DNA from 2 places in the Gordonia hongkongensis genome. Region 1 is predicted to be linked to the other one. Evidence: riboswitches for the same ligand, from Rfam matches in the RefSeq annotation. Region 1 holds a riboswitch; the other holds the start of a gene.

Region 1 (11,154 bases):
GCCGCGGTCTGTGCTTCGCGACTGAACCGGCGGGCGAACTCCTCGTCGACGGTCTCGGCGATCGAGATCACCTTGAGGGCCTCGCGCCGACGTAGCTGCGGATTCTCGACCAGGTAGACGGTGCCCATTCCGCCGCTCCCCAGCCGCGTGATCACCCGGTAGCCGGCGACCTGGACCGGTTGGGCGACCATGGGCGCCTCCTGGGGGCGTGACCTGTGTTGCGACGACCATAGCCCCGGCACGGGACTTCCGCCCCGGACACGGCTCTTGTTCATTCGAACGGCATGGCACAATGCACGACGTGGCAAACAAATCTGGCGCTGAAACACCCTCCTCCGGCGAAGCGGGGGCCGGCACCGGCAAGGTCGTCGAATCTGCCAAGGGCAAGAAGCACTACGTCGACAACGGCTGGCCGCAGGACGAGAACGGCGACGCCGCCGAGCACGCGGTCTCCGAACTCGCGACCCACATCTCGGGTGCGTTGTCGCCGTTCGGCGACACGGAGTTCCCGCTTCCGGTCGACGACCTGCCGTTCGTGCAGTCGAAGACCATCGTCAACCGCTGACGTCGATGCCGCCCACCGGGACTGACGAAGGTGGGTCGGACGCCCGGGACACCGGGCCGGCCGGCGGCTCCCGGCTGAGTCATCTGGACGAGTCCGGAACGGCCCGCATGGTCGACGTCGGCGCCAAGCCGACGACGAAGCGTCGCGCCGTCGCCGCTGGCACGTTCCACACCACCGCCGAGGTGATCGGTCTCCTGAGCGAGTCGCGGCTGCCCAAAGGAGATGTGCTGGCCACGGCGCGCATCGCCGGGATCATGGCGGCCAAACGCACCGACGAGCTGATCCCGCTGTGCCATCAGTTGGCGTTGTCGTCGGTGGAGGTCGACTTCGCGATCGGCGCCGACACCATCGAGGTCACCGCGACCGTGGCCACCTCCGGCCAGACGGGTGTGGAGATGGAGGCGTTGACCGCGGTCGCAGTCGCCGGGCTGACACTCCACGACATGGTCAAGGCCGTCGACCGACGGGCGCAGATGGACGGCATCCGCCTGCTCGCCAAGACCGGCGGCAAATCCGGCGACTGGTACCGCGAACCGTCTGACCCGGCTCATGACTGACCGGAATTCTTCCCGTGTCGCGCGCGTCGTCGTCGCGTCGAACCGCGCCAGCAGCGGTGTCTACGAAGACCGGTCCGGACCGATCATCGAGGCCTGGCTGGTCGAGCAGGGCTTCACCGTCGACGAGTGCGACGTCGTCGCCGACGGCCCGCCGGTCGGCGAGGCCCTCCGCGCCGCGATCTGCGCCGAGGTCGACCTCGTCATCACCACGGGCGGAACGGGTTTGACGCCCACGGACCGGACTCCGGAACAGACCCGCCCGCTCCTCGACGTCGAGATCCCGGGTCTGGCCGACGTCATCCGCTCGGCTGGGCTGCCGACGGTGCCCACCGCGGTCCTCTCACGCGGACTCGCCGGAATCGCCGGGACGACCCTCGTCGTGAACCTGCCCGGTTCGACCGGCGGGGTCCGCGACGGGCTCGGCGTCCTCGCCGGGGTCGTCCACCACGCGCTCGATCAGATCCGCGGAGGCGACCACCGATGACCCGAGAGGCCGGCTCGCACGTGGTGCACACCGCGGTCGTCGACGAGCCGATCACGCTGGCCGACCACGAGGCGATGGTCATCGACGCCGCCGACGGCAAAGCCGGTGCGGTGGTCGGGTTCGTGGGCGCGGTCCGCGACCACGACGGCGGCCGCACCGTGACCGCGCTGCATTACTCGGGGCATCCCACGGCGACGAAGGTCCTGGCCGAGGTCGTCGCGGAGGTCTCCGCGGTCGACGGGGTGCGCGCGGTCGCGGTGTCCCACCGGGTCGGCGACCTCGTCATCGGCGACATCGCGTTCGTGGTCGCGGTGGCGGCCGACCATCGTCGGGCGGCGTTCGATACCTGCTCGCGCCTCGTCGACGAGGTCAAGGCCCGCCTGCCGGTCTGGAAACACCAGTTCTTCGACGACGGCACCGACGAATGGGTCAACTCGGCCTGACCCCGCCCCACTGGTTGAGCTGACCCCGCTGGTTGAGCTGACCCCGCTGGTTGAGCTGACCCCCCGCTGGTTGAGCTTGTCGAAACCAATGGAAAAGGGCCCCGCACGGATGGTTCATCGTGCGGGGCCCTTCGTCTGGGTCCCAGATCAGGCGTCGAGCGGCGATCAGGGGTTGGGCAGCAGGTGCTTGTTGTCGTTGAACAGCTTGATCTGATCCTGGTTCAGCGTGACGCCGCTGTCCTTGGCCGCCTGCCAGAGGTTCTTGATCTCGGGGCTGACGCCGGCCTCGGTGAGGGCGTCGGTGACCTGGTTGGCGACGTCCTCGGTGGTCTTCGCCAGATCGACGCTGCCGTTGCCGCCGGGGAGCACCGGGGCGATCTCACGCGGGGTGTCGGTCGGCGCGCTGCGCGGGGTCGAGCCCGACAGGCCGGTGCCACAGGTGGGCCAGGCGCCCTTGCCCTGCGAACCGAGCACACGCTCGGCGACGACGATCTGCTCCTCGCGCGAGGCCTGATCCGCGGTCGGGGCGAACTCGCCGCCGCCGTGGCCGGTCCAGGTGCTCGGGGAGAACTGCAGGCCGCCGTGGTAGCCGTTGCCGGTCGCGATGGCCCAGTTGCCACCGGATTCGCACTGCGCGACCTGGTTCCACTCGGCGTCGGTGGCCGCATTGGCGGTACCGGTGCCCAGGAGGGCTGCTCCGCCGCCGAGGACCGCGCCGGTGAGGGCGACCTTGGTGATGGTCTTGGCGGCCGTGCTGGTCGTCTGCTTGCGATGACGTCCGGACATGTCTGTGTTTCCTCTCTCCACGCGCCTACGAGGTCAGCTGTCGGGTTCGAGCGAGAGGTGCTCGGTCCCGGGTCGTCGTGGTGGTCGCCGCGACTTCCGGGACTTAACCCCGAGGACACCTGGTGTGGTGCCCGGTCTCAGGGGATGAGGTTGGGTCCCCCGTCCTCGTTCCTAGATTGCTTGTCGTTCCCACCGGCGGAACGAGGCTCGGCGCGGCCGGTGGGACGTTATGTCTTGGTTGCTGTGTCGTGACCTCCGAGGAGGACGCTTCGAACAGTACGTCGTTCGTTGGACTGAATCACCTGCTTGGACGCAAGCGATTTTCGGCCTGGATCCGGGTCTTCCGACCCACTTCGGCCGTCATCCCAGTTCAACGGGTTAGTAGCCGTCCCGTGCCCATCCTGTTACCGCACCGTGATGTGACTAAGGTCACAGGCCGGGTGTGGCGTCAGCCACCGGCAAACGGGGGGAGGACGTCGAGTGTCGTGCACGTGCCGAGCGCACGCGTCCGATCGGAGAACGCGATCTCGTCGCGCAGATACGAGCAGCGTTCGAGAACCGTGGCGAGGGAGGGGTTTCCGGCGGCGAGGATGCCCTCGAGGGCGCCGAGCGGGGTCGACGGGTCGACGTCGATCACCTTCTCCTCGGCACCGGCCGCGGCGCGCGCGGCCGCGAAGAAGCGAACTGTGAGCTGCATCGGACGCGAGCCTAGCCGCCGATCGCCGACATCGGCCGATCCGGTTGGGTGAAGCCCGCCGCGTTCACTTCGTGGCCCGCCGCTTTCGCCCACATGTTCGCGCGCCACAGGCGCGCGAGGGCGGCGTCGATCTCGTCGTCGGGGAGGGTGCGCAACGCGTGCCGCACGTCGGTTTCCGACGTCGCGAACAGGCAGTTGCGCAGTGATCCGTCCGCGGTGAGCCGGGTGCGGTCGCAGTCCCCGCAGAACGGCCGGGTGACCGACGCGATCACCCCGACGCGTGCCGGGCCGTGCGCGCCGCGGTGGCCGTCGACGAGCCACGTGGCGGCGGGCGCGCTCCCACGTGGCGCAGGGTCGGGCAGCAGGGTGAACCGCTTCCGCAGGGTCGCGAGGATCTCCTGTGCGGTCACCATCTGTGCTCGCTGCCACGCATGGTCGGCGTCGAGTGGCATCTGTTCGATGATGCGCAGCTCGTAACCGTGCTCGAGACAGTAGGCGAGCAGGTCGGGGACTCCGGGCAGGTCGCTGCGGTCGGGTACCACGGCGTTGACCTTGACCGGGTCGAGCCCGGCGCGGCGGGCCGCCGCCAGGCCGTCGAGCACATCGGACAGACGGTCCCGGCGCGTGATCTCGGCGAAGCGGGCCGGGTCGATGGTGTCCAGCGAGATGTTGATACGGCCGAGGCCGGCGTCGACCAGACCGCCGACCCGCCGGGTCAGTCCGAGTCCGTTCGTCGTCATCGCGATCTCGGGCGACTGCGGGAGGCCCGCGACGGCGGCGATGACGTCCTCGAGGTCGCGGCGCAGCAGTGGTTCGCCGCCGGTGAACCGGATGCGCTCGATTCCCAGGTCGCGCACGGCGACGGTGAGTACCCGGATCAGTTCGTCGGTGGAGAGCACCTGGTCGGTGGGCATCCAGTCGAGGCCCTCGGCCGGCATGCAGTACGAGCACCGCAGATTGCAGCGGTCGGTGACCGAGACCCGGAGATCCTTCGCGACCCGACCGAAGGTGTCGAGCAACGGCCCGTCGGTGGGCGCGTCGGAGGTCGCTGCTTCCCGCGGGGAGCGGGGCAGCGGCAGTCCGAGGCCGACCGTGCTCATGGTGCTGGGCGACTCACTTCCGGGTCGGGTCCGTGCGCGCCTCCAGGGCGCGGAAGGTGCTGGCGTGGAAGACCAGGGGCTCGATGTCGGGATCGGCGCGCAAGGTCTCGATCTCCAGCAACACGACGGTGTGGTCGCCGGCCTGGATCTCGTTGTGGATCGTGCACGACAGGTGGGCGGCCGCGTCGGGCACGAAGACCGCCCCGCGATCGGTGCTCAGCGGCGTGATGCCGTCGAACCGGTGCTCCGACGACCCGGCGAGCTGCTTGCAGAGTTCGATCTGGTCGCCGGCGAACACGCTGACCCCGATGGCCGGTGCGGTACGGATCCGCGGCCAGGTCGTCGAGGTGTTCTGGACGCAGACCGAGACGAGCGGCGGGTCGAGCGACACGGTGGTGAACGAGCTCGCGGCCATTCCGATCAATGTGGTCGAATCCCCGTCACGCTGTTCGCAACACACCGCCACGACGCCCGACGGGAAACAGCTGTACGCGTCGCGCAGCGCCCGCCCGTCGGAGACGGGGGAGAGATCGGGGGTGGTGTCGATGGTTGTGGTCACGGTCCTCACCTGGCTCGGCGTCCGGCACGGAGTGCGTACACCAGGCCCAGGACGAAGCCCAGCGGTGCGCACATGGTCAGCAGATAGACGGCGGTCGGCGCGGTGTCGCCGCCGGTCACCAACGGTGTCAGGAACAACGCCACGATCGCCAGAATTCCGATCATGAACACGACCCCGGCAGCCTGCAGCAACCGCGGGGAGGATGTCTTCTGCATACCCGCCACGGTAGTGCAACGCCGGCCGGTGCGACGCCGCGCGATCCGTGCCCGCCGGGTAATGGTGTGACCGCGCGGCGGGGCGTTGGCTAAGATGGTCCGAAGCAGGCGCCTTGCATCCGTCTGGGCTCGCACGGTCTTCCGCCGTCCGGGCCGCGAGATGGGTGACGGCGTCTTTTGTCGTGACGGGTCGTTTTTCGACAGATCTAGAACAGATGAGGGTGAGCACAGTGCCGACCGGCAAGGTGAAGTGGTACGACGCGGACAAGGGCTTCGGCTTCCTCTCCCAGGAGAGCGGTGAGGACGTCTACGTCCGTTCGGCAGCGTTGCCCGACGGAGTCGAGGCGCTCAAGCCGGGCCAGCGCGTCGAGTTCGGCATGGCCGCCGGTCGTCGCGGCCCGCAGGCGTTGAGCGTGAAAGTGCTCGAACCCGCACCCAGCGTCTCCAAGAACGTGCGCGAAGCCGCCCGCAAGGACGTGAAGCGGCACACCCCCGACGAACTGCACGGGATGGTCGCCGACCTCATCACCCTGCTCGAGGGCAAGGTCCAGCCGGACCTGCGCAAGGGGCGTTACCCCGACCGCAAGACCGCACAGCGGATCTCCGAAGTCGTGCGTGCCGTCGCGCGGGAGCTCGACTCCTAGGGCCGATTACGCGGCGGGCGCGGTCTGAACCGCGAGCTCGCCGCGCGGCAGGACGTCGTCGGCGGGGGTGAGCCGCGCCGACGCCGAGATCACGGTGAACCCGACCAGCACGCGGTCCGGTTCCGACCGGAGCGTCAGGGTGAAGGTGTCGTCCGCACCCTGCTGCTGCTCGTCCTCGACGATCCCGCGCGGAGTCCGATAGACCGCCGCGAGGTTCCACGGACCCTGCGCGATCTCGCTCGAGACCGTCAGCATGATCGTCGAACCCACCGGCACCGGTACGGTTGCGGTCTCGTTCGGCGCGGTGATCTCGGGATCGCACGCGGTCAGCATCAGGTCGCACCACCAGCGCGGATCGACGGTGTGCAACTCATCGCCGACCGCGACGTGCAGGTAGGGCTGATCGTCGTGCGCCGCGTTGCGGGTCAGCAGGAACACCGACGTCCCCACCACCGCGACGAACAGCACGACGACGATCGCGATGATCGACAGAGCCTTCTTCTCACCACTGCTGATCACTGACGACGTTGTCCTGTCTGGTTGGGCGGCGGGTGATCGCCGGGGCTGTACGGGCGCTCACCCCGGGTCTCGAACGGGGCGGTCGACGGGGTCCGGGTGGGCATGCGGGCGGTCGAGGGCCGCGCGGCGTGCGGTCGGGTGTCGGCGTCCGCCGGACCGGTCCGGGTGGCCGATCGGGCATCTGCCGCGCGGAAGGCGACGGTGGGCGCGGCGTGGTTGGGGCGTCGACCGCCCAGACCGGGGACCAGTGACTTGCCGCGGGTGGTCATCACCGTCTGCAGCAGCCCGAGGCCGAGCAGTACCGAGACGACCGTGAACCCGATCCACAGGGTCGGCGGCAGCAGCACCCCGAGCGAGGCGCCGAAGACCCACGACAGCTGCAGCACCGTCTCCGACCGGCCGAACGCCGAGGCGCGGGACTCGTCGGGCAGGTCGTCCTGGATGGACGAGTCGAGGCACACCTTCCCGATCGCGCTGGTGCCGGAGGCGACCAGGGCTGCCACGGCGGCCGCGGCGATGTTGCCGAAGATGGCGGCCAGGACCGCGACGACGAAGCAGGCGGCGGTCGCGCCGACGACGATGTTCGGCGGGTTCTTCAGCTCAAGGCGGGTGCCGACGCCGTTGCCGATCATGTTGCCGACGCCGGCGGCGGCGCCGACCGCGCCGAGGAGGAGCAGCTGGGTCCAGTCCGAGGCGTCGCCCTGCTGGGCCTTGGCGTAGAACGCCACGAACAGCGTCAGGAAGCCGGTCAGGATGCGGATCGTGCCGTTGCCCCACAACCCGGCGACGACCTTGCGTCCGAGTGGCTGGCGCATCTTCGCCGCGATCATCTTCGCGCCGTCGCGAGCGCTCGTCGGCTGCTCGGAGTCGCCGGGGGCCGATCGCGCGGGCTCGCCGTGGTAGGTGAGGGTCGTCGGGATCTCGCCCTCGGTGGACTCGACCCACGCCGGGATGCGCATGCACAGGTAGGCGCCGGCGGCGGCGACGACGGCCAGCCACACCATCGCGCCGGGCAGATGCAGTGGGAGCAGCTGGCCGAGGAGGAACTCGATGGCTGCGGCGACCGCGCCGCCCACGATCGTGCCGCCGATGAGGCCGAAGGTGGTCAGCCGTGAATTGACCCGGGGGAGGTCGATGGTCGGCGGCACCACACGCGGCGTGACGGCCGACTTGAGGACGCCGAACGACTTGGACAGCACCAGCAGACCGAGGGCACAGGGATAGAGCACCCATGGGTCGTATTCCAGCTGCTGGGTCACGTCGTTCCACTGGACGTTGGTCATGATCAGCAGGGCCAGGACGACGCGCAGTCCGAAGGTCGTGGCCATGGCGATCCGTCGGCCGCGCTGCAGTCGGTCGAGGAGCGGGCCGATGAGCGGAGCGATGAGGGCGAACGGCGCGATGGTCAGTGCCAGGTACAAGGCCACATTGGTCTTCGACTCACCGGTCGCGGCGGCGAAGAACAGCGTGTTCGCGAGCGCGACGGCCATCGCGGCGTCGGCGGCGAAGTTGGCGATCACCGGCAGCGTCAGCGCGGTCAGGCCCGACTGGTCGGCGCCGTCGGCGGTGGCCGCCCGGTGGATCTTGCCGATCCCCCTGCCGGTCAGCTCGCGACTCCGCATCGCCGCGACCCGCATCACCGTCAGCTTCTTGGGTGTACGGCTTCCACCGTTCTGGGGCCCGTGGTCGGTCGGCATCGCCCGGGTCGCCTCGTCGGCCGGCGGACGGGCGCGGTCGTCGAGCGGCGGGAGATGCGGATTGTGGGTCGGCGGGGGGAGGTAGGCGTTGCGGCCGGGACCCGGCCCGGACGGCGGCTCTCCCCATCCCGGCGCCGGTCGCCGGGTCCGCATCTGCCGCGTCTCGTCGGCCGGATAGTTCGTCGAACCGGGGTGCTGCGCGGCGCGTCGTGCGCGACCGTCGGGTGGCGGTTGCCGAGGGTGCTGGTCGGCGGGACCCCTGGGGGCCCCGCGCCCCTCGTCGTGTCGGGAACTCCGTGGGATCACGCAGACGATTGTTCCTCATCTCCGACTGTGGTCGCTTGAAGCGGGTCGGTTGTGTGGCACACGTCGGCGGTATTGCACACTGGAGCGGTGACTCAGGTTGGTGACGGCGAACGGCACGGTGACACCGAACGGCTGCTGGCAGCCGTCGACATCGCGCGGTCCGCGCTGCTCGATGAAGGTCAGCGGCCCGGAGCGCACCGGCGCAGTGTCGCCGAGGGCGACTGGGCCGCCGCGCACTACTTCGATGCCGAGCTGACGGGCTACCGGGGCTGGCAGTGGTGCGTCGTGCTGGCGGGCTCCCCGGGCAGCGACGAGATCACGCTCAGCGAGGTCGTGCTGCTTCCGGGTGACGGCTCGCTGCTCGCGCCGCCGTGGGTGCCGTGGTCGGAGCGGGTCGCGTCGGGCGATCTCGCACCGGGCGATCTGCTCGCCGCCGAACCTGACGACCCGCGTCTCGTCCCGAACCAGATCGACACCGGCGACGAGTTCCGATTCGAGTCCGAGTCCGTGGAACCCGACGACATCGGTCAGGTCGCGGGCGAGCTGGGCCTCGGCCGCAAGAGACTCCTGAGCCCGGAGGGACGCGCCGAGGCTGCGCAGCGCTGGTACGACGGCGACTTCGGTCCCGGCTCGGAGATGGCGCAGGCCGCGCCGTACTCGTGCTGTACCTGTGGTTTCTACGTCCCGCTCGCGGGTGCGCTGCGCGCCGGATTCGGCGCCTGCACCAACGAACTGGCCGCCGACGGGCGCGTGGTGTCGGCCGAATACGGATGCGGTGCGCACTCGGACGTGCAGGGCCCCAAGGGGAACGGATCGCCCGCGTACGACGCCTACGACGACGGCGCGATCGAGGTCGTCGAGATCTCCCGGGACGCGGAACCGGCCCGGACCTGATCCGGCGCGAATCGACCGTGACCGACGATCCGTTCGGCACCGCGACATTGCGGTCGTCGACCCTGGATGCGTGGGCGGCGTCGCCGACCCGGTTGGCCGAGGACGCGGCCGCCGAAGCGGATCTGGTGACCGTCGGCTACCGGGATCGACTGCTGACCGAACTGGCCGCGAACGCCGCCGACGCGGCCGCGGCGGCCGGTGTCGAGGGCCGGCTGGCGGTCTGGGTGGACGGCACCGAGTTACATGTCGCCAACACCGGCGCCCCGCTGACCGATGCGGGGGTGCGTTCACTCGCCGCGTTGCGGGTGTCGGCGAAGACCGCGGACGACTCGGGCGCCCGGCAGATCGGGCGGTTCGGGGTCGGCTTCACCGCCACCGCGACGGTCGCCGATCGCATCGAGATCCGTTCGCGCAGTGGGTCGGTGGTCTTCGACCGAGCGGACGCGATGGACGCCGCGCGCGCTGCCGGGATCTCCGTCGACGGGCCCGCCGATGTGCCGGTGCTGCGGCTGGTGTGGCCGACGGATCAGACGCCGACTGATGGCTTCGACACCGAGGTGGTCCTGCACCTCCGCGAGGAACCCGGCCCGCTCCTCGACGCCATGCTCGGCCAGGCGCCGGACCTGGTCGTCGAACTGACTGCGCTGCAACGGATCAGCGTCGGTGATGTCGAGGTGTCGGCCGAACGGTCGGCGGGGCCGGACGTCGACGACGATGACGCGCGCGCGGTCGTGACGACGGTGTCCGTCGTCGGTGCGCCGGACGCGACCGACCTGCCGTCGACGCGCCGATGGCTCGAGGTCGCCCGGGGCGGCACCCGCTGGCTCGTCGACGCCGACGGTGAGCCCGCGGCGGCTGGCGAGGTCCTGCGCGCCCCGACGCCCACCGACATCGAACTCAGCCTGCCATGCCGGTGCATCACCGACCTGGCACTCACGCCGGATCGACGGCACCTCCATCCACGTGCCGAGATCGGCGATGCAGCAGCGGGTTACGTCGATCTCGTGCGGCTCGTCGAACCGGTGCGCAGGGTCGAGCTGGTACCCGAACTGCATCTCGCGCGTAATCCCGACGACGCGCGCCTGATCGAGGCGGTTCGTCGCGAACTGCGGGATGTCGCGTGGCTTCCGGCGGCGGCCGGTGCCGACCTGGTGCCACCGCGCGGGGTGATGCTCGTGGGTCTGACCGATCGGCTCGCGGAGATCCTCGGCGACCTGTTCGGTGACCTGATCCACCCGGATCTGTCGCTGACACAACATCTCCCGACGCTGGGCCGGCTGGGTGTGTCGGAGCTCGGGCTCGCGGAGCTCGCCGAACGTCTCGTCGGCGTCGACCGTGAACCGTCGTGGTGGCACGACCTGTACGACGCCCTGTCGCCCCTGGTGTCGACCGGCCGCGAGGTGGAGGAACTCGGCGCCCTGCCGATCCCGAGATCGGACGGACGGACGGCGATCGGGGTGCGCGGACTCTTTGTCAGTGACCGGATCTCGACCCCCATGCGGTGGATCCCCACCGTGCATCCCGAGGCGCGCCACGAACTGCTGACCCGACTCGGCGTCGCGGATCTGACGGTCGCGCAGGCAGTCTCGGACCCGGCGCTGCGCAGCCTCGTCGACGATGTCGACTTCGATTCGGCCGGCCCCGACGATGACCGGCTCGCCGTCGAGGTGTGTGCGGTGTTGCGGGCC
Region 2 (11,154 bases), 2.0 Mb from region 1:
CGCGCAGGGTCTTCCCGTAGGGACCACCGCCGACGATGACCAGCGTCGCGTCGGGGATGGTGCGTCGGATCAGCGGCAGGGCGCGGATCAACACATCCTGGCCCTTACGGGGCACCAGCCGCGACAGGCAGAGGATCGTCGGACGCTCCCCTAGGTCGAGATGTTCGCGAAATCGCTGTCGCAGCACCGGATCCGGGGCGAACCGCTCGGTGTCGACGCCGGGGGGCAGGTGTTCCAGGCCCGCGCGGGCGCCGAAGGCCGACGCGAACCGGCCGCGGGTGTATCGGCTGACGAAGGTGATCACATCGGTGTGGCGGCCGATGTGCCCGAGCACCTGCCGCGCGCCCGGCAGCATCGACCACCCGACCTCGTGACCGTGCGTGCTGGCGATGATCCGCTGGGCGCCCGCGCGACGCAACGCCGGCGCCAGCACGGCCAGCGGCGCGGCCGCGCCGAACCACACCGTCGAGATCTGTTCGCGGCGCACGATCTCCGCGGCACGCCGCGCCACGAACGGGGTGGGGAGCATGAGCGTCGTCGGGTGCCGGTACACCCGATACGGGGCGGCCGCGTCGAACTTCTCGTGCGAGTCACCACGCCAGCGCGGCGCGTAGACGACCACGTCCTCCGGCGGCAGCAGGTCCACCAGATTCTGCAGGTAGGACTGGATCCCGCCCGGACGGGGCGGAAAGTCGTTGGTGAGCAACAACGTTCGAGACATCAACGGGCCTGCACTTCGAGCCACCGCTGCCACCCCGCGACCAGTTCGGCACGCGTCAGCCCGAGACTCGAGGCGATCGCCGTGTCCTGCGCCGCGGGCAGGGCCGACGCCGCGACCCCCATGTACATCTTCTTCAGCCGCGCCTCGTCGAATCGATCGGCGACGTAGGCGGCCAGCGACCACGCACTCTGATAAGCCACCTGTGAAGTCTGACCGTCCATCGCGAAGTCGGTGTCGGCGGGTGGCCCGGTCGGAACTCGACCGGCACGCACGGACGCGATCAGGTCGGGTGCGGCATCCGCGATCCTCGTGTGAGTCCCTTTGCGCCCGACGTATTCGGCCACGCCCTCGGTGATCCAGAGCGGCGCGTCGAGCGCGGTGTGAACGCGGGCCGCGACATGGGTCAACTCGTGCCGGAGAACCACCGCGAGCGTCGGTGCGGCGAGTTCCCGGGCCGCCGGGGTCAGGATGATGCGCTGTCCGGTCGCGGTGCGCTGGACCAGGTCGAGGCTGCTGAACACGGTCGCGGCCGCCGCGGTCCCGGTCGCCGCTCGGCCCTCGGGTACGAGTGCGGCGAACTCGTCGTCGGTCGCCGTGGCGACCACGACGGCGCGGCGATCCCAGTCGTCGCCCCAGAAGTCACTGACGGCATCCACCGCCCCGGGCAGCTCCCGCTGCAGCGTCGCCACCGTCGAAGACGTTCGGGGATACGAGGCGACCACCGACGTGCCGCCTGCGGTCGCGGTGTCGGCCACCTGGAGTCCGGGCAGCTCCCACATCTGAGTGGGTGCGGGTTCTCCTCCCAGGGCCGTGGCGTCTCCGACGAGGCGCCAGGCCTCGCCGTGGCGGGCGACCACGAACTGGGTGCCGACGACCACCTCGGCCTCGTCGACTCCCGGGACCCCCTCACCGCCGAGCGCATAGCGCAACTCCACCGGAGCGACCCACGAGTCCGAACTCCCCCGGCATCGAGGAGCTCCTGCAACTCACCGGGTACGAGCACCTCCGCCTCTTCGGTGGGCGCAAGCTGATAACCGAACCGTGCAAACCGCAGGGTGCCGCTGCGACCGTTCCGCGGCGTGAACCGGCTGGGCGCGAAACCCGCGGCGGCCGTGACGAATCTGTCCTTGAACGCCGGGGTGGCAGCGGTGTCGACGAGGGTGCCGATCGCCCGCACATCCCCGGAACGCACCGCTTCGGTGAGCGCGTCAAGCAACCGCGTCACGCCCGCCGCTCGATCACGCTCGTAGACGTTGACCGCGGTGCTCGACGACACGGGCGCGGCGGACGAGCCGGGCCCGCCGGGCACATCGACCGTGCCGCACGCGGTGGCAACTGCGATGACCAGAACGACCACGGCCGAGACGAGGCCGGCGCGCCCGCGCGGTGAGGTCACCGGTGGGACTAGAACCGGCGGGCAGAGTTGTACGGTCCGGCCTCGTCGAGCGGCTCGACCTTGACCGGAACGCCGAAGGTCGAGGCGTGGATGACATAGCCGTCACCGACGTACATACCGACGTGATGGGCATCGGGATAGTAGATGACCAGGTCACCGGGCTTGAGATCGTTCTTCTCGACCGGCTGACCGCCGGCCATCTGCGCCTGACTCGATCGCGGGATGGTCTTGCCGGCCTGCCGGAACGCCCACACCATGAGTCCCGAGCAGTCGAACGAATTCGGTCCGGTGGCGCCCCACACGTAGGGGTCACCGATCCGGGTGAGCGCGGCGTGGGTGGCGATCAGTCCGGCGGCGGTGCCCTTGGGCACCAGTCGCGGATCGAAGTCGAAGGTCGGACCGCGCAGAGCCGCCAACTGCTTGCCGGTCATCGACTTGTAGATCGACCGGATCTGGATCGCCTGGAGCTGCAGGTCGGCTTGCTTCGTCTGAAGGTCACCACGGACCCGTTCGGCGCGGGAGACCGCCTCGGAGGCGGCCACCGCCGTGCGCTCGGCATCCTTCTTCGCGATGGCGGTCCTGGCCCGTACCTTCTTGATCGCGGTCAGGTCCACCGACGCCTGACGCGAGATCATGTCGAGACCCGACATCTGGTCCAGGAGCGCCTGCGGGGAGTCGCTGACCATCACGGCGTACAGCCCGCTGACCCGCGCGCCCTGATAGCTGGCGCGGACGATCGCGTCGACTCGGTTCTGGTGCACGGCGAGCTGGGCGCGGCTGGTGTCCAGCGTCTGCTGCGCCTCGGCCGCGGCTTTCTTGGCCGCCGCCACGATGCCGCGCTGCTTGTCGTACTCGATCTTGGCGTTGTGCATCGCCTCGGTGGTCTTCTCCGCGTCGATGCCCAGTTGCTTGTAGCGGTCGAGCAGCTGATCGGCCGAGCGCGCGGGCACCGCACGGGCGTCCCCGACGCCGCCGGCGACGGTCGGTGCCAGAACGGCGAACGCCGACAGGACACAGAGCGCCACCATCAGCGGACCCGAACGCATCCTCGGCCGCGTCGCGCGACCACGCCCCTCCCCGATCAGCACGGTCTACTCACTCCCTCGTGTGTGCTCGTCGATCCCTGAGCATCCCGGGCCCCTGCACCCGTACCCCGCGTCCCGCCGACCACCCTAGGCGGCCGACCGGCCCCCGGGACTGGTTCGGGCGGATCGCAATCCACGCGATCCGCCCGTCCAGAGACCTTCGTGCTCAGTCTGTTCGTGTTCAGTTGTCGTCAGTACCGACGGATGCCCGTCAGGGTCCACTCCTTGACGGCGTCGCGCTTGACCGGCGTGCCGTAGTTGGACGAGTGGACGAACTGACCGTTGCCGACGTAGATGCCGGCGTGGCCGCCACCGTTGAAGATCATGACGTCGCCGGGCTTGGCCTCGGAGTACGACACCGCGCGTCCGCCGCCGAGCTGGCCGTAGCTGTCGCGCGGGATGTTCTTGCCGGCCTGCTTGTAGGACCAGTAGACGAGGCCCGAGCAGTCGAATGCGTTGGGGCCGGCGGAGCCGTAGGAGTACGGCGCACCGATCTTGCTCTCGGCGGCCTTCACCGCCTTCTGACCGGCGGTCAGCTGCGGCTGGCCCAGGGGCGCGCCGCCACCCTGCGGGCGGAACTGCTGCGGGATCTGCTCCGGCGCGATACCCGGCACGGTGAACTGCCCCAGGTTGGGGATCTCGACCGTGGCGGCGGGCGACTTCTTCACCGGCGTGGCCTCAGGCGCGGGCTTGGCCTCCGGGGCCTTCGCGCCGGGCAGGGCCGGGATCTCGAAAGTGCCCAGCGGGGTGTGGACCGGGGCGGCGAGAGCAGGGCCGGCGGCTGCGGCGAGCGAACCGAGTGTGATCGATCCAGCGATCACCGCCTTCTTGGCGACCGTGCTGCCACGATTGGGCTGTTCCAAACGATGTTTGGCCACGAAGCGAGTTCTCCTTCAGATCTTCCTCTACCGCCGACCGAGTTAGCTGTCGGGTTCGGGCCGGAAGAGTGGCCCTACACGTTTTTCGCGCATGAGGTATCCACTGGACACTCATGCGTGGCAACGCGATTCACCCCGATTCGGATCGGCTTCGACCGAGTCGCATCAGTGGTGATGCGCTCCGACGAGCCCGTCCGAAGGTTGTGGTTCCCCGGTTCGCCCGCGAGGGCGATTGAGCGGTGACTACTGCGGACCACTTCTGTTGAAGCGGGACGCTCCGCAAAGGTCTCAGAAAGGTTACGAAATCGGATGCGCTCTGTCCACCAGGCGACAGACAGCCAAACCTCGGCCGCTTCTCAGCCTGCCCTGAGGACGGTCACAGAGGCGCGTCGATCCGGCACCTGAACTGCGGTTTTGGCGGATCTTGCAGATCGTGCAGCGGCGCTGGTCACCATTGCAGCAGCCTGCAGAACGTCGATGGCGAGGTCCAGTTCGGCATCCGCGTCCGAGGTGGCCGCCGTTACCGAAACTCCACCTTCGTGCGGCATATCGTCCCAGCTCGGACCACCAAACAGCACTGTCATCATGCACCCGTCGCAAGCGACGGGACGAGCCGGGCAGCGCGCACAATCGACGTACATAATGTGATCTCCATCTCATCTGGCGAGGGCGGGCCGCGTCGGCCCCGTTACGGGTCGGTGTGACCGTGAGAAGACCGCATTTCTCACGTCCAGGTGGAGACTAGGGGCGCCCACCGACAAGTCCGTCGAACAGCGATCGACACAGCAGTCACACGGGTCACACGACACGATGTCGGAGCGTCGCGGTCGCGATGTCGGTGGATCGAACTAGTGTTCGCCGGGTGACGCAGACCAGCGTGGACGGCTCGCCCGCGGGGCAGCTCACCTTCGCCGACCTGGAGGCCGCCGACCAGGGGGCCACGGGTGAGACGTCGAACGAGTTCAGCGACCGGTCGCTCTTCGAGACGACCCTCGTCGTCGTCGACCTCGAGACCACCGGGTCAGACCCGGTCCGCGACCGGATCACCGAGATCGGCGCGGTCAAGATCCGCGGCGGCGAGGTGGTCGGCGAGTTCGCCACGCTGGTCGACCCCGGCCGGCCGATCCCCCCGCAGATCGTGACCCTCACCGGCATCACCACCGCGATGCTGACCGACGCCCCCCGGATCGAGTCGGTGCTGCCGTCGTTCTTCGAGTTCGCCCGCGGCTCGATCCTGGTGGCCCACAACGCTCGTTTCGACATGGGTTTCCTCCGGCAGAACGCGATCCGGCTCCACCTGCCGTGGACGTTCAGCCTCAGCCTGTGCACGGTGACCATGGCCCGGCGCATCCTCAGCCGTGACGAGGCGCCGACGGTCAAGCTCAGCGCGCTCGCCGACCTGTTCGACGTCTCCGTGCGGCCCACCCACCGGGCGCTCGACGATGCGCGCGCCACGGTGGAGGTCTTCCACCGGCTCCTCGAGCGCGTCGGCAATCAGGGCATCGCGACAGTCGGCGACCTGACGTCGTATCTCCCGAAGACCGACCCGCGCCTGCGCGCCAAACGCGCACTCGCCGACCATGTCCCGGCCCGTCCCGGGGTGTACCTGTTCCGCGGCCCGTCGAACGAGGTCCTCTACGTGGGCACCGCGGTGGACCTCCGCCGCCGGGTCCGGTCGTACTTCAGTGGCAACGACCCGCGCCGCCGCATCGCGGAGATGGTGCTCCTCGCCCAACGGGTCGACGTCGTGGAGTGTTCCCACGCCCTGGAGGCCGCCGTCCGCGAACTCCGGCTCCTCGGCGCGCACGCACCGGCGTACAACCGACGATCGACCCAGCCGCACAAGGGTTGGTGGGTGACCCTGACCGAGGAACGCTTCCCCCGGCTCAAGGTCAGCCGAACACCCACCGACGAGTCGATCGGCCCGGTGGGCAACCGCAACAACGCGGCGACCGTCGCCGACGTGATCTCGGCGGCCGCCGGTCTGCGCACGTGCACGACACGGCTCGGCGCGACGGGCTACCACTGGTGTCCCGAGGCCGATGGGAGGCGGCGGCCGGGGTCCTGCCGGGCGGCCACGGCGCAGCCGCAGACGGTGCCGGACTACTCTCCCCGGGTCACCGCGGCCCGCCGGCTCATGCGAGGTGAGGCCGACGAACTCCTCGACGGCCTCACCGCGCGCCTCACCGACCTTGCCCAGGCCCACATGTTCGAGACCGCGGCGCGGCATCGGGACCGTCTCGCGCTCACGATCGACGCCCTCGCCCGCTGCCAGCGACTGGCCGCGCTGTGCGCGATCGCCGAGATCGTGGTCGCCCGGCCCGACGGTGAACGCGGCTGGCAGTTCGCGGTCATCCGGTACGGACGGCTCGCCGCCGCCGGGCGCGCTCGACGCGGAGTCTCGCCCATGCCCGTCGTCGACGCGCTCGTCGCGGCCGCGGAGACCGTGTTACCGGGCCCCGGTCCGCTGCGGGGCGCGCCGGCCGAGGAGGTCGGCCTCGTGTACCGCTGGATGACCGAACCGGGCGCGCGCATCGTGTCGACGAGTGAGCCGGTCGCCCTGCCCGCCGGCTCCGCCGAACGCCGGCTCGGGTGGTCGCAGTCGGCGCACGACGCACGTGCGGCCAGACCCGTCGCCGACTCTCGCACACGGCAGGCGAGCTGAGGGCCACGCACCACTAGGCTGGCGACATGATCACCGCCATCGTCCTCATCCAGGCCGACATCCACCGGATCCCGGAGACCGCCCAGGCCGTCGCCGACATCCCCGGGGTCGAAGAGGTGTACTCCTGTGCGGGCGACGTCGATCTGATCGCGAAGATCCGGGTCCGTGACCACGAACAGATCGCGACGGTCGTCACCGGCCAGATCAACCGGCTACCCGGGGTTCTCAAGAGCGCGACACACATCGCGTTCCGCAGCTACTCCAGCTCCGACGTCGAGGGCGGTTTCTCCATCGGCGAGAACTGACCCGCCGAACACTGCGCCCCACAAGGATTTCGGGGCAGCGTGACCGTCAGGCGGGCGCGGCGAGCCGGCCGCTGAGCTCGGCCCACCGCTGCAGCAGGTCGGCGGCGGCACCGTTGTCGATCGCATCGGCCGCCCGCTCCTTCGCGGCGCCGAGGGCATCGGTCAGTTCCGCCGAGCTCATCGGCGCCTCCTGCTCGAACGCGACGATGGCGCCGGCCGAGTTCAGCAGCACCGCGTCCCGGACCGGGCCCGTGGTCCCGGCCAGCAACTCGCGGGCGATCGCGGCGTTGACCGTCGCATCTCCCCCCTGCAGCGCGGAGAGTTCCACGCGCGCGATCCCCAGATCCGTCGGGTCGACGGTGAGTTCGTTCACCTGCCCGGCGACGACCTGCCAGACCGTCGACGTGGTGGTGGTCGTCAGTTCGTCGAGACCGTCGTCGCCGCGGACCACCAGCGCGGAGCCGCCGCGCTCGGCGAAAGCCCGCGCCAGAACCGGCGCCAGGTCCGCGAAGGCGCAGCCGATCAGCCCCCGGCTGGGTGTCGCCGGATTGGTCAGCGGCCCCAGCACGTTGAAGACCGTCGGGATGCCGATCTCCTTGCGCGGCGGACCGGTGAAGCGGAACGCCGGATGGAACACCGGCGCGAAGCAGAAGCCGATCCCTAGTTCCGACACGCACTGCGCGACCGCGGCGGCGTCGAGGGAGATGTCGACGCCGAGCGCCTCCAGCACATCGGCACCGCCGCTCTTCGACGACGCCGCACGGTTGCCGTGCTTGACCACCGCGACGCCCGACGCAGCGATCACGATCGACGTCATCGTGGAGATGTTCACCGTGTGCGACCGGTCGCCGCCGGTCCCCACGACGTCGACGGCCGGGCGAGTGACGTCCACGAGCGTCGCGTGGTCGAGCATCGCGCGGGACAACCCGAGGAGCTCCGCCGGTGCGGCACCTTTCATCTTCACGCCGACGCCGAACGCGGCGATCTGGGCTCCGGTCGCACTGTCGGTCATGATCTCGTTCATCGCCCACGCCGCCTCGTCGGCGTCGAGGTCGAGGCGATCGGTGACCTTGCCGAGGATCTGCGGCCAGCTGAAGTCAGACTGTGCGGTGCTCACGGGGAGTCAGCATATTCGTGTTCAGAGCGGCGGACGCTGGAGGACGGCCCACTCGCGTGCGAATCCGCCGTGCCGCGAACCGAGGCTCGCCATCCGGGACCGTTCCTGCGACAGATGCATCGCGTCGAGCAACTGGACCCGCGCCAGGACCAGGACCACGAGCCGATCGTCGCGCGGCGCCGGCCTCGGCCCCCAGCGTTCGTCGTCGACGGACTCGTAACCGTCGAGCGCGGCCACCGCGGCCGCGTCGGCCCGCCGGTCGGAGGGCACCTCGACGACATGCCGGAGGATCACCTCGTCCGCGGCTCGCCACGACGACGCGTCGAGCGCCACCGAACTCGCGATGGCATCGTCGTCGGAACGGGCCACCACCTCCACCCGCTCATGCAGCGTCAGCGGACCGGCGCCGGCACGCGGGCGCAGCCGTGAGCGGAGCCGCGCCAGGCGACCCTGCTCGACGACTCGGCCGTTGAGATCACGGGGCCGGGCGGCGCCGAACTGGACATGAACACACGGTAGCGAGCCGGGCGTCCGCCACACCCTTCCCGGACACGCCGAGGGTCACCCGATTCGGGCCCGGACCTGCGACGAGAGAAATAGTCGGGGGCAATTTCCGACCCGGGTGGCCACGGCTTACTACGAACCGTCATACTTCACTTGTGACAAGCGCTGTAGGTACCTCAGGAACAGCCATCACCTCGCGCGTGCACTCGCTGAACCGGCCCAACATGGTCAGCGTCGGCACGATCGTGTGGCTGTCCAGTGAGCTCATGTTCTTCGCTGGCCTCTTCGCGATGTATTTCGTCGCCCGTGCCAACTCCGCCGTCGGCTGGCCGCCGCCACCGACCGAGCTGAATCTCGCCCTCGCCATCCCGGTGACGACGATTCTCATCCTGTCGTCGGTGACGTGCCAGATGGGTGTCTTCGCCGCCGAGCGCGGTGACGTCTTCGGCCTCCGCCGCTGGTACGTCATCACCCTCATCATGGGAACGATCTTCGTGATCGGGCAGGCGTACGAGTACACCGTGCTGGTCGGCCACGGCACGACCCTCGCGTCGGATGCGTACGGCTCGGTCTTCTACATGACGACCGGGTTCCACGGCCTCCACGTGATCGGCGGTCTGATCGCGTTCGTGTATCTGCTCATCCGGACCAAGCTGTCGAAGTTCACGCCGGCGCAGGCAACCGCGGCCATCGTCGTCTCCTACTACTGGCATTTCGTCGACATCGTGTGGATCGGGCTGTTCGTCACGATCTACTTCATCCGATGACGCCGGCCCGTTCCACCACGACCGAGCGCAGCTCGATCTAACAACAGTCCGTCCCGCTTAGTAGAGAGTCACAGATGAGTTCATCTCCACCGCGTCCGTCGGATAGCGGCACCGAGGTCGGACCCGATGCCTCGGCCCGACGCTCCGCTGCACGCGACGCCGGCCGCCGCGCCAAGGCCCGACGCAAGCTCCGTCGGCGCGCAGGCGGCACCATCGTGCTGCTGGCCGGCCTCGTCATGGCGGGTGTGCTCGCCTCGGTGCTGACCCCCGAGCCGCAGGTCGCGGTCGCCGACGAGAGCAACGCCGCGATGATCGACGACGGTCGCAAGCTCTACGAGACCTCGTGCATCACCTGCCACGGCGCGAACCTCCAGGGCGTGCCCGAGCGCGGTCCCGCACTTCTCGGTGTCGGCGACGCCGCCGTGTACTTCCAGGTGTCGACCGGACGTATGCCGGCGGCGCGTGGTGAGGCGCAGGCCCAGCGCAAGCCGGCCAAGTTCACCACCGAGCAGATCGACCAGCTCGGCGCCTACATCCAGGCCGAGGGTGGCGGACCGCAGGTGCCGCGCAATGCCGACGGCACCGTCGCGATGGAGTCACTGCGCGGCGACAGCATCGGACGCGGCAGTGAGCTGTTCCGATTGAACTGCGCGTCGTGCCACAACTTCACCGGTCGCGGTGGCGCACTGTCCTCGGGCAAGTTCGCGCCGAACCTCGACGGGGTGAACGAGGCGCAGATCTACACCGCGATGCTGACCGGTCCGCAGAACATGCCCAAGTTCTCGAACCGTCAGCTCGATCCGGAAGAGAAGCGGGACGTGATCGCCTACGTCAAGTACGTGAGCGAGGCCAAGCCCAGTGGTGGTCTGGGCCTCGGTGGTTTCGGCCCGGTCAGTGAAGGCATGGTCATGTGGTTCGTCGGCGTCATCGCCATCGTCGCCGGCGCCATGTGGATGGGATCTCGAGCATGAGCGCGAACGACAAAGACGTCCCGTCGCGGGACGAACTCGAACAGATGAGCACCGATGAGCTCGTCAAACTCGGCACCAATCTCGACGGCGTCGAGATCATCCACCGGTCCGAGCGTTACTCGGTGCCGGGCACCAAGGTCGAGAAGCGCGCCGAGCGTCAGGTGGCCATCTGGTTCACCGTGGCCGGCGTGTCCGCCCTCGCGTGCCTCGGGATCTTCCTGTTCAACCACTGGGAATTCGCCCTCCCGGACGATCCGAACTACTGGTGGTACACGTTCAACACGCCGCTCCTCGGCGTGACGTTCGGCCTGTCGGTGTTCGCCATCGGCGTCGCGCTGATCCTCATCACCAAGAAGTTCATCCCGGCCGAGATCTCGGTTCAGGATCGTCACGACGGTGGATCGACCGAGGTCGACAAGAAGACGATCGTCGGTCTGCTCCAGGACACCGGCGCCACGTCCACCCTGGGTCGTCGCAAGATGATCATCGGCTCCGCCGGTTTCGGTCTCGGCGCCTTCGCGGTCACCGGACTCGTGGCCTTCCTCGGGGGCTTCATCAAGAACCCGTGGGCCGAGGGCCCCGACTCGCCGCTGTGGCATTCGGGATGGTCGCCGATCTACAACCCGCCGGAAGCGCCCAACGAGACCATCTACCTGCGGCGTGACACCGGCAACCCGTTCCAGGTCGCCCTGGTCCGGCCGGAAGATCTCGACGCCGGCGGTATGGAAACCGTGTTCCCGTGGCG

The links. Region 1 has a riboswitch for cyclic di-AMP ahead of MVF96_RS06140 (transglycosylase family protein). Riboswitches for the same ligand answer to the same signal wherever they lie in the genome.
Region 2: another riboswitch for cyclic di-AMP. It lies ahead of MVF96_RS15090 (C40 family peptidase); the one in region 1 lies ahead of MVF96_RS06140 (transglycosylase family protein).

Annotation. Positions count from the first base shown of each region.
Region 1 is NZ_CP095552.1:1,351,974-1,363,127, forward strand. It holds gene MVF96_RS06115 (RCC1 domain-containing protein) at 1-191, opposite strand, end outside; gene MVF96_RS06120 (hypothetical protein) at 293-565, shown strand; gene moaC (cyclic pyranopterin monophosphate synthase MoaC) at 571-1,122, shown strand; gene MVF96_RS06130 (MogA/MoaB family molybdenum cofactor biosynthesis protein) at 1,115-1,606, shown strand; gene MVF96_RS06135 (molybdenum cofactor biosynthesis protein MoaE) at 1,603-2,049, shown strand; gene MVF96_RS06140 (transglycosylase family protein) at 2,215-2,835, opposite strand; cyclic di-AMP (ydaO/yuaA leader) riboswitch at 2,842-3,026, opposite strand; gene MVF96_RS06145 (tumor necrosis factor receptor family protein) at 3,284-3,532, opposite strand; gene moaA (GTP 3',8-cyclase MoaA) at 3,544-4,632, opposite strand; gene MVF96_RS06155 (flavin reductase family protein) at 4,646-5,191, opposite strand; gene MVF96_RS06160 (hypothetical protein) at 5,197-5,406, opposite strand; gene MVF96_RS06165 (cold-shock protein) at 5,637-6,050, shown strand; gene MVF96_RS06170 (DUF2771 family protein) at 6,057-6,569, opposite strand; gene MVF96_RS06175 (MFS transporter) at 6,566-8,572, opposite strand; gene MVF96_RS06180 (DUF3027 domain-containing protein) at 8,660-9,466, shown strand; gene MVF96_RS06185 (sacsin N-terminal ATP-binding-like domain-containing protein) at 9,484-11,154, shown strand, end outside.
Region 2 is NZ_CP095552.1:3,341,632-3,352,785, forward strand. It holds partial or broken gene MVF96_RS15075 (glycosyltransferase family 4 protein) at 1-721, opposite strand, end outside; partial or broken gene MVF96_RS15080 (hypothetical protein) at 721-2,117, opposite strand; gene MVF96_RS15085 (NlpC/P60 family protein) at 2,126-3,163, opposite strand; gene MVF96_RS15090 (C40 family peptidase) at 3,394-4,080, opposite strand; cyclic di-AMP (ydaO/yuaA leader) riboswitch at 4,097-4,329, opposite strand; gene MVF96_RS15095 (hypothetical protein) at 4,437-4,667, opposite strand; gene MVF96_RS15100 (DEDD exonuclease domain-containing protein) at 4,913-6,745, shown strand; gene MVF96_RS15105 (Lrp/AsnC family transcriptional regulator) at 6,772-7,050, shown strand; gene trpD (anthranilate phosphoribosyltransferase) at 7,097-8,167, opposite strand; gene MVF96_RS15115 (hypothetical protein) at 8,189-8,707, opposite strand; gene ctaE (aa3-type cytochrome oxidase subunit III) at 8,827-9,438, shown strand; gene qcrC (cytochrome bc1 complex diheme cytochrome c subunit) at 9,513-10,409, shown strand; gene qcrA (cytochrome bc1 complex Rieske iron-sulfur subunit) at 10,406-11,154, shown strand, end outside.